Regions from separate parts of the Stappia sp. TSB10GB4 genome, predicted to be linked through region 2. Evidence: riboswitches for the same ligand, from Rfam matches in the RefSeq annotation. Region 2 holds a riboswitch; each other region holds the start of a gene.
What was found. Region 2 has a riboswitch for cobalamin ahead of TSB10GB4_RS22030 (DUF1636 domain-containing protein). Riboswitches for the same ligand answer to the same signal wherever they lie in the genome.
Positions count from the first base shown of each region.

Region 1: another riboswitch for cobalamin. It lies ahead of TSB10GB4_RS16000 (TonB-dependent siderophore receptor); the one in region 2 lies ahead of TSB10GB4_RS22030 (DUF1636 domain-containing protein).
Region 3: another riboswitch for cobalamin. It lies ahead of cobU (bifunctional adenosylcobinamide kinase/adenosylcobinamide-phosphate guanylyltransferase); the one in region 2 lies ahead of TSB10GB4_RS22030 (DUF1636 domain-containing protein).

Region 1 covers NZ_FYAV01000055.1:264,695-267,960, forward strand. The annotation lists gene TSB10GB4_RS16000 (TonB-dependent siderophore receptor) at 1-1,957, opposite strand, end outside; cobalamin riboswitch at 2,137-2,353, opposite strand; gene rnk (nucleoside diphosphate kinase regulator) at 2,781-3,212, shown strand.
Region 2 covers NZ_FYAV01000077.1:40,521-43,786, forward strand. The annotation lists gene TSB10GB4_RS22025 (ABC transporter ATP-binding protein) at 1-711, opposite strand, end outside; gene TSB10GB4_RS22030 (DUF1636 domain-containing protein) at 708-1,157, opposite strand; cobalamin riboswitch at 1,185-1,437, opposite strand; gene TSB10GB4_RS22035 (GTP-binding protein) at 1,493-2,698, opposite strand; gene TSB10GB4_RS22040 (DUF4198 domain-containing protein) at 2,773-3,266, opposite strand, start outside.
Region 3 covers NZ_FYAV01000076.1:3,818-7,083, forward strand. The annotation lists gene TSB10GB4_RS21700 (LysR family transcriptional regulator) at 52-930, shown strand; tRNA gene TSB10GB4_RS21705 (tRNA-Asn) at 1,017-1,091, opposite strand; cobalamin riboswitch at 1,321-1,547, shown strand; gene cobU (bifunctional adenosylcobinamide kinase/adenosylcobinamide-phosphate guanylyltransferase) at 1,672-2,253, shown strand; gene cobW (cobalamin biosynthesis protein CobW) at 2,250-3,266, shown strand, end outside.

The DNA of each region.
Region 1 (3,266 bases), on a different contig from region 2:
AGGCGGTCAATCCTTGTGCCCGATAGCTGTAGACTTCCTGGTATCGCTGATCGAGCAGGTTCTCGACCCGTCCATAGACCATGAAATTCTCCGAGACCCTGTAGTCGGCGCCGACATTGACGAGGAAATACTCGGAGAGCGTCACCCGGGTCTGCGGCGTCGCGCTGATGAACTCGCTGTCCTTCATCCGGCCGTTGAAGATCGCATCGAGAAAGACGGTTCCCCGTCCCTCGTCGAAGCCGCGCACCAGGCTGAGCGAGGCCGAGTGCTTGGGCCGGCGCACCTCCTCCAGCCCGCTCGGCTCGGTCGCATCGAGATAGGTATAGGTGCCCTTGACGGAGAGGTCGGCGAGCAGTTCGACACCGAGCGACACCTCGATGCCCTGGCGCTTGCTGGTGCCCGCCATATTGGCCGGCGAGGAGCCGACACCCGGCACCCAGGGCGTCCAGATCTCGTCCTCCAGCCGCTCGTTGAAATAGGTCACGTCGGCGACCGCCCGCCCGTCCCAGAACCGCTGCTCGATGCCGATGTCCCAGGCGAAGTTCTTCTCCGGCCTGAGGTTCGGATTGCCGGTGAAGCTCGCCGGGATGAAGCCGAACTGCTCGAAGAAGGTCGGATTGGTGACGCCGGTGCCGATCGAGGCATGGAAGCGCGTGCCGGTCTCGCGCAGCAGATAGGCGGCGCTGGCGCTGTAGGTCAGCGTGTCCTTGAACTGGTCGTTGCGGTCGTACCGCAGGCCCGCTCCCAGGAACACCGTGTCGAGGAAGGCGCCGCGATACTCGGCGACATAGCTGGTCAGGTCGCGCTGCTTGCCGGGGATCTGCGAGGGATCGAAGCTCGGGAACGCGTTCTTGTAGTGCTCGCGCTCCCATTCGACGGCGCCGGTCAGACTGTGCTCGGCATCGAGGAAGTCCGGCGTCTCGGCGCTCACCGTCGCCTGATAGCTGAGGTGCAGCCGGCGGTCGTCATTGCCGTTCAGGCTGCCGCTGCCAAACCCGCGCCGCTCCAGCCCGGTGTATCTGGCCCGCGCCTTCTGCACCAGCCGGTCGTCGAACAGCGACCAGGACAGGCCGACGCCGGTGTAGAATTCCTTCGTCGCGTTGTAGCCGGGCGTGTCGATGACGAGGCCCTCCGTCGGCGTCGGCGGCCAGGCGAAGTCCTGGTCGTCCGTGTCCGACTTGCGGTCGACATAGCGGGCGCTGAGATCGAGGCTCAGCGCGTCGGTGATGTCCCAGTTGAAGCGGCCGTTCAGCGTGGCGTTGCGGTCGCCGTCCTTTTCCGAGCCGAATTGCGAGATGTTGAAGCCCTCGTTCTGGCGCCAGGCGCCGGAGACGGCGATGTCGTATCTCTCGCCGCCGCCACGCACGCCGACATGGCCGGCCACCGTCCTGTCGGTGCCGGTTTCCGCCCGGCCGGTGATTTCCAGGTCGTTGCGCAGGCCGCCCTTGGTGGTGATGGCGATGACGCCCGAGCTGGCATTGGAGCCGTAGATGGCGCTTTGCGGGCCGCGCAGCACCTCGATCCGCTCGATATCGGCGACCTGCAATCCGCCGAAGTCGAACTCGCCGCTGGAGGTCGCCGCCACCTCGATGCCGTCGATCAGCACCAGAACGTGGTTGGCCTCCGAGCCGCGGATGCGGATCTGCGTCATGCCGCCATTGCCGCCGGTGCGCGAGACGGCGATGCCCGGCACCTTGCGCAGCGCATCGGCGACATAGCGCGTCTGCGTCGTCTCCAGCTCCTCGCCCGTGATCACCGTATGCGCCCGGCCCACCGCCTCGGCGGCGACCGGCGTGCGCCCGGCCGAGACGACGATCCGGTCGAGCTGCGTCGCCTCCTCTTCAAAATCCTGACCGCGGGCATCGCCCGGCGCGGCAATCATCGCCGCCCCCATTCCGGCCCCCAGCACGGCAGCCAACGGCCGGGCGCGCAAGGCGCCCCTCAAAATGAACCTCATCCAGACACACCCCTGACGTGCGCCGGAACGCCCCTCGGCGCTCCGTCGCGATACGGCACGAGCCGGCGGACGCAGGCACGCCCCCAAGCGCGAAGACGCAAGGCGGCGGCCTGCGGACGCAGGCGGTTTTCGGGTGTCACCTCAACGGAAAGCCGCGCCTCGACACACCCCGCGTCGAAGATCGGGTGACCGACAGGGGCAGGTCTCCTGGCTCACGGGTCATCGCGGACATTCACCTTCCCAACCCTGCCTTTGGCGGCGGGGTCAGTGGCCTTCGAACGTCCACTCTCCGTTCACAGTTGCGGGGGCAGCCACGGTTTCGGTCCCTGTTGGGTACGCCTCACCGTGTTCCCTTTTCATCCGGACATGTCCGGAACCTCTGTCGGCGTCAAAGAGAGCGGTTTCGCGCGCCCGAGTCAATCGTCTGTCGCAGTCCCGTTCGCCGCTGCAACCGGACGCTGCGTCAGGTGATCTTCGGGCGTGGCGGGGCGGGGGGCGCGCTCCCTCCAGTGGGCGAATCCGTTCCCGCCGTCGCCGGGTCGCAAAAGCCACCACTTGACTTTCGCCGGCCAAGCACCGACCTTCGGGGCATGAACACGACCGCACCGCGCCAGATTTGCGTTTTCAGGGTGTGCCCCATCGCGGGACACTGACCCCCGGCTAGGTCGCGTCGCGCCCCGGCCGCGGGGCATAGGCCGGCTCGTCCCCTCGCGGGCACACAGCAGGCCATAACGGCGGCGAACACTTCCCCTCACGAGATCCAGACCGCCCGACGCGCGCCTTTGTGCGTCGGCGGCCTTACAACATTGCAAGGACGCCGAGAATGGCTCCAGATACCCGCAAGCGGCGCAAGCCCGCCATCACCGTGACCCGCTCCGACCACGAGCGGCTGTCCGGGCTTGCCGAGTCCATTTCCACCCGCAATCCCGCTGTCGCCGAGCAGTTGGCGAGCGAGCTCGATCGCGCCCGCATCGTCGACGACCGGCGCATTGCCGCCGACGTCGTGCGCATGGGATCGCGGCTGCGCTTCACCACCGATGCCGGCGAGGACCGTTCCGTGACGCTGGTCTTCCCGGGCGAGGCCAATATCGCCGAGGGCAAGATTTCCGTCCTCACCCCGATCGGCGCCGCCTTGGTCGGCCTGTCCGCCGGCCAGTCCATCGACTGGACGGCTCTCGACGGGCGCACCCACCGGCTGACCGTGGAGAGCGTCGAGCCCCCCGCCGTGGCCGAGGCCGAGGCGCGGCCGGCATGAGCGCCACCGCGTCGACCAAAGAGCCGAAGCCGCGCGACCGGCTGGCGATTTTCG
Region 2 (3,266 bases):
CGCGCGCACCCGCTCGCTCGACAGCACCTCGACCGGATGGCCGTGCGCGACGAGCTGCCCGCCCTGGATCAGCGCCACATGGCTGGCGAAGGCCTCGATCAAGGTCAGGTCGTGCAGCGCCGCCACCACGGTGATGCCGAGGCCGGAGACGAGGCTGAGCAGCTCGCCGCGCGCCAGCGGGTCGAGATGGTTGGTCGGCTCGTCCAGCACCAGGATGCGCGGGCGCTGGCAGACGGCGCGGGCGATCTTCGCCCGCTGGCGTTCGCCGCCGGAAATCTCGCCCATCCGCCGGCCGGAAAGCCGCGTCAGGTCGGCCAGCGCCAGCGCCTCGTCGGTCGCGCGGGCACCGGCCTCGCGCCCGCCGGTGCGGTGATGCGGCAGGTGGCCGAGCGAGACATATTGCGAGACGGTCAGCCGGTCGCAGCTCTCCTCGCTCTGGCCGACATAGGCAATGACGCGGGCGCGCTCGGTGATCGGCACGTCGCGATAGGGCCGGCCGCCGAGCCGCATCTCGCCGCCGGTCGGCTCGCTCAGCCCGGCGATCAGCCGGATCAAGGTCGACTTGCCGGCGCCGTTCGGCCCGGCAAGGACGAGGATCTCGCCGTCATGCACATGCAGCGAGAGGTCGGACAGGAGCGCATCCGCGCCGCGCGGCCGGTAGCCGACCTTTCGCAGCTCCAGCACCACCGGGGTTCCGCTGCGATGGCTCATGCGCCGTCCCTCCGGTCCGCTGCCCCGAGGGCGGGAGCGGGCAGGGCGGGCATGCGCGCCAGCGTCTTGCCCTTCAGCCCCTCGGGCCGCTGCAGCGACGAGCACCAGCCGTCGTCCAGCTCGCCATATTGCCGGGCGAAGGCGACAAGCGTTGCCACGTCCCGCGCCGGCTCGATGTCGCCGAAGAGATAGCTCGCCTTGCCGTCCGCCTGATAGGCGACCGTGCAGGGGCGCGAGCAGCCGGCCATGCAGGCCGCGCCCGCCACCTCGAACGGCGCGGCGCCGTCCCCGGCGAGCGCGGCGCTCAAGGTCTCGATCAGATCCGCGCCCGGCTGCTCGCGCGTTTGCGGATCGCGGCAGGTGGTGCACACGGTGATGCGGTGCCGGCGCGGCAGGTTGCGGGTAAGGGCCGCCGATGGGCCGAAGAGGGACTCGTTGTGTGTCATGGCTACCTTCCCGGAACACCCCGTCCGGTCGTCGTTGCGGGAGATGGCAGGTCTCCTGGCTCGCGGGTCCGGCCCGGCCGCGCCTTCCCGCCCGGCTTCGGGCAGTGGCATCGTGCGGCAGGGCCTGGGCCGCCCGCCCTTCAGTGAAGGACGTCGGCCCCGGCCGCTTACAGTTGCGGGGGCAGCCACGGTCTTGGCCCCTGATGGGTACGCCGCACCGTGTTCCCTTTTCATGCCTCCGGCGCTTCGGCCTTCGGCAACCATCGCCGCCAAACTGGCAGATGACGGGCACCGCTTCAAGGCCAATCGCGGACGGCCGGCCCGCAAGGTCCGGTTCAGGCCGCCGCGCTGCCCCAGGCGGGGAACGGGTCGTCGAGCCCGGTCCACTCTTCCGGGTGGAAGCCGTCCGCCCCGACCAGCGCCGCATCGAGTTCCGTGCGGATCGCCGCTTCATCCATGCCGCTCGTGCCGATGAAGACGATCTCCTGCCGCCGGTCGCCCCACACCGGATGCATGTAGGGCTCCATCGCCCGCCGCCAGTCCGGCGAATCCGGCCAGTGCTTGCGCGGCACCGCCGACCACCACAGCCCGCGCTTTTCGGTGGTGACGAAGGCGCCCGCCTGGCTGATCTCGCCGACGAAATGCGGCCGCGTCGCCAGCCAGAAGAAGCCCTTGGCGCGGATCACCCCCGGCCAGCTCTTCTGCACGAAGCGGTTCAGCGCGCGCGGCGCGAAGGGCTGGCGCGCCCGGTAGACGAAGGAGCGGATGCCGTATTCCTCCGTTTCCGGCACATGGTCGGCGAAGCCGTTCAGCTCCTTGAACCACAGCGGATGCTCATGCGCCTTGTCGAAGTCGAAGCGGCCGGTGCCGAGCACGTCGCGCAAGGGAACGGCGGAGCGGTCGGTCTCCATCACCACCGCGTCCGGGTTCAGCCCGCGCACGATCTGGCGCGCGGCGGCAAGGTCCTGCGGGCGGGCATCGCTCACCTTGTTGAGGATGATCGTGTCGGCGAACTCGATCTGGTCGACGAGCAGGTCGACCAGGGTCCGCTCGTCGTCCTCGCCGAGCGATTCGCCCCGGTCGGCGAGGAAGTCGGTGGAGCCGTAGTCCTTCAAGAGGTTTGCTGCGTCCACCACCGTCACCATCGAATCGAGCCGCGCCACGTCGCTCAGGCTCTCGCCCTCCTCGTCGCGGAACTCGAAGGTCGAGGCGACCGGCAGCGGCTCGGCAATGCCGGTGGATTCGATCACCAGATGGTCGAAGCGGCCTTCGCCGGCCAGCGTCTTGACCTCGCGCAACAGGTCCTCGCGCAGCGTGCAGCAGATGCAGCCATTGGTCATTTCGACCAGCCGCTCCTGGGTGCGCGAGACGTTGCCGCCGCCCTCGCGCACCAGGCTGGCGTCGATGTTCACCTCGCTCATGTCGTTGACGATGACGGCGACCCGCAGCCCTTCGCGGTTGTTGAGAATGTGGTTGAGCAGGGTGGTCTTGCCGGCGCCCAGAAAGCCGGACAGCACGGTAACGGGGAGGCGATTGTCCATCGTGAAAGAAGCTCCTGGCTGGTCGCGGGCCGGCAGGCGGCGCCGGCCCGCAATGGCGTGTCGGTCGGGCCCGGTCAGTGCTCGTGGTGGCCGAGGTTGAACGAGAGCGTGGAGAAATGGCTGATCCTGTCGGCCTTCTCCGGCTCGTCGGGCGCCTCGATGGCGGACACGGCGACGACGTTCAGTCCGTTGTTGCGCACCACGATGGTGGCCTTGCCGTCGGCGCCCGTGCGCACCGGCTCGGCCTCGGAGTCGGTGGTGTATTCCGTCGTCACCGGCGCATTGGCGAGCGGTTCGCCGTTCAGCAGCACCAGCACCTCCAGCAGATCGCCGGCATGCAGCTCCGTCGGGTCCTTGGCCGGCACGATCTCCAGTCTCAGCCCCTTGGGCAGGGCGGCGTCATGGGTGTGGCGCAGGATCGCCACCGTGTGCTTCAGCGAGCGCGAGGCCTGCTTGGCGCCGGGCACCTCGGACTTGGGCTTGTTGACCCATTTGCCGTCCGCTCCCTGGCTCCAATAGCCGTTGTCCATCGTCGCGATCAGGACCGGCGCCCGCTCGGGCATCGGCA
Region 3 (3,266 bases), on a different contig from region 2:
CTCCGGCCGCAACTCTGTCGTGCCGCTACGTCACGAATGCAGCAGGGATCCATGCTCGCACCCGAAGTCATCCTGCTCCTGCGGCTGGCCGATCTCGGCACCCTGGCGGCTGTCGCCGAGGAGACGGGGATGACGCCGTCGGGCGTGTCCCGCATGGTGTCGCGCCTGGAGAAGCGCACCGGCATCAAGCTCGTGCACCGCTCAACCCGTCGGCTTGCCTTCACGCCGGAGGGCGCCGTCTTCATCGGCTATGCTCGCCGCATGCTGAAGCTCGCAGAGGCGGCCGAGGTCGACCTGTCGCACCGGCACGGCGAGGTTCGCGGCCATCTGCGCGTCAATTGCGGTACCGCCTTCGCGCGGCACCGGTTGGCGCCGCTGCTGCCGGCGTTCCTGCGCCGGCATCCGGCAGTGACGGTCGGGGTTTCGGTTTCCGACCACCGCATTGACCCGTTCGAGGAGCAGATCGACGTGACGATCCGCGTCGGCCTGCTGGACGACAGCGAGTTGATCGCGGCTCGCCTGGGCACGGTCCGCCGCGTCATCGCCGCAAGCCCCGCCTATCTGGAACGGCGCGGCACACCGACGACCGCCCAGGACCTGGGGAGCCACGACTGCCTGTTGCTGACCGGGTTCCCGGACCAGGCCTATTGGCCGATGATCGAGCAGGGAGCGGTGGTGCGCACCCCCGTCCGCGGGAGCGTCACCGCGGACAGCGCCGATACGCTGTTGCAGATGGCGATCGAGGGCGTCGGCATCATCCGCTTGGGGGATTTTCTCGGCAGGAAGGCGCTTGCCGAGGGACAGCTTGTCGAACTGTTCAAAGGACAGCACGACGCGGATCCCAAGCCGATCTCCGCCCTGATGCTTCCCGGCCGCCAGACCATTCCGCGCGTGCGCGCCTTTGTCGACTTCCTGAAGGAGCGCGCCTAGAGCCCATTCGGCCACGGCAATCCGATATCGCCAGGCGACGCATGTTTTCGGGAAGACTGGAGAATTTTCAGGAAGAATGGAGGAAGTGGCTCCCCGGGCCGGATTCGAACCAGCGACCAAGCGGTTAACAGCCGCTTGCTCTACCACTGAGCTACCGGGGATCACGAAACACGCGGAGCATCCGCACCGCGTCGGTGGCAGGCGTATAGCAAACTGCGCCGCCGCTTGCCAAGCCCTTTGTCGCAAAACTTTTCCACAGTTGGGGAGCGGGCAAGGGGCGGGCGGTCCGCGGCCTGCAAGGCTTTGGTGCGCGGGCAGCCAAGACCGCCGCGAGGGAAGGGGCGGCGCGCCTTTCCGTCTCGCCGCTGGACGCGGGGCCCTTCGGCAGGCTATGAGTCGTGATCTTCCGGTCCTTTCTGACGGACGAAGTCCGATGAAAGGGGAAAGTCGGAATACGGTGGGGGAGGACCCAAGTCGGGCTCCCGAATCCGTAGCTGCCCCCGCAACTGTGAGCGGCGAGCCTTCCTGCATGAACCACTGGGCCGTTTGGTCCGGGAAGGGCAGGGCAAGGCCGCGACCCGCGAGCCAGGAGACGAGCCGGATCACCCGAGCCCCCGCCAAGGGGCCCGGCCCGAAACGTCACGCGCCGTCGGGTGGACGGCAGGAGGCCAGAATGTTCCCGTTGAAGGGCGCCCGCCGCTTCAGCCCTCCCGGCATATCCCGCCGCCGGACGGCTTGCGCGTGAGCGGCGCATCCGATTCGCCAACCGCCCCGGCCCCTGTCGCGGCCCGCACCGTGCTGGTGACGGGCGGCGCGCGCTCGGGCAAGAGCCTTTATGCCGAGGGGCTGGTGCGCGCCTCGACGCGCGAGTGCGTCTATGTCGCCACCTGCACGCCCCATGACGAGGAGATGCGCCAGCGCATCGACCGCCACCGCAACCAGCGGGGCGAGGGCTGGCGCACCATCGAGGAGCCGCGCGATCTTGCCGGCGTCCTCGCCGCCGAGAGCACGGCGCAGCGCGCCATCCTCGTCGATTGCCTGACGCTGTGGCTCAGCAATCTGATCTTTGCCGAGGCTGATCCGGAAGCGGAGACGGCCCGGCTCGCCGAGGCGCTGCGCGCCGCGCCCGGCCCCATCGTTCTCGTCACCAACGAGGTCGGCTCGGGCATCGTTCCCGAAAACGCGCTCGCCCGCCGCTTTCGCGACGAGCAGGGTCGCCTCAATCGCCGCATCGCGGAACTCGCCGATGTAGCGGTGCTCGTCGCCGCCGGCCTGCCGCTCGTTCTCAAGCCATCCCACCTCCAGCCGGAGATCCGCCTATGACCGCATCCACGCCCCGCACCGCCAGCAAGATCCCGGCCACCATCGTCACCGGCTTCCTCGGCGCCGGCAAGACGACGCTGCTCGCCAACCTGCTGCGCGAGGCGAAGGGCAAGCGCATCGCCCTCATCGTCAACGAGTTCGGCGACATGGGCTTCGACGGCTCGCTGGTCGACGGCTGCGCCGATCCGGACTGCGCCGCCGAAGAGGTGGTGGAGCTGACCAATGGCTGCATCTGCTGCACCGTCGCCGACGATTTCCTCCCCACCATGGAAATGCTGATCGCCCGCGACGAGGCGCCGGACCACATCGTCATCGAGACCTCGGGCCTTGCCCTGCCGCAGCCGCTGGTGCGCGCCTTCTCCTGGCCGAGCGTCAAGACCCGCGTGACGGTCGACGCGGTGGTGACGGTGGTGGATGCCGCAGCCGTCGCGGAAGGGCGGGTGACCGGCGACGAGGCGGCGCTGGCCGCGCAGCGCGCCGCCGACGAGGCGCTGGACCATGACAGCCCGGTGGAGGAGCTGTTCGAGGACCAGCTCGTCTGCGCCGATCTGGTGGTGCTGAACAAGGCCGACCTCGTCGATGCGGCGACGCTGGAGCGGGTGCGGGCCGAGGTCGCCGGGCGGGTGCGCGCGGCGGTGGAGATCGTCGCGGCGGAAAAGGGCAGGCTCGCCGCCGACGTGCTGCTCGGCCGGATGAGCGCTTCGGAAGACGACATGCACGGGCGCGAGAGCCATCACGAGCATCATCACCACGACGACCACGACCACGATCACGACGATCATGATCATGACCATGACCACCACCATCACCATCATCACGACCACGACGACTTCGTCAGCCATGTGATCGAGCTCGCCCCGCTCGCCTCGCTGAAGGATCTGGAGGCGCGCGTCGCCGCCGCCATGGCGGTGCCCGGCGTGCTGCGCATCAAGGGCGCGGTCGGGATCGAGGGCAAGGCCGCGCCGGCGATGGTGCAGGCGGTCGGCCCGCGCGTCGAGGCATGGTTCGCGCGC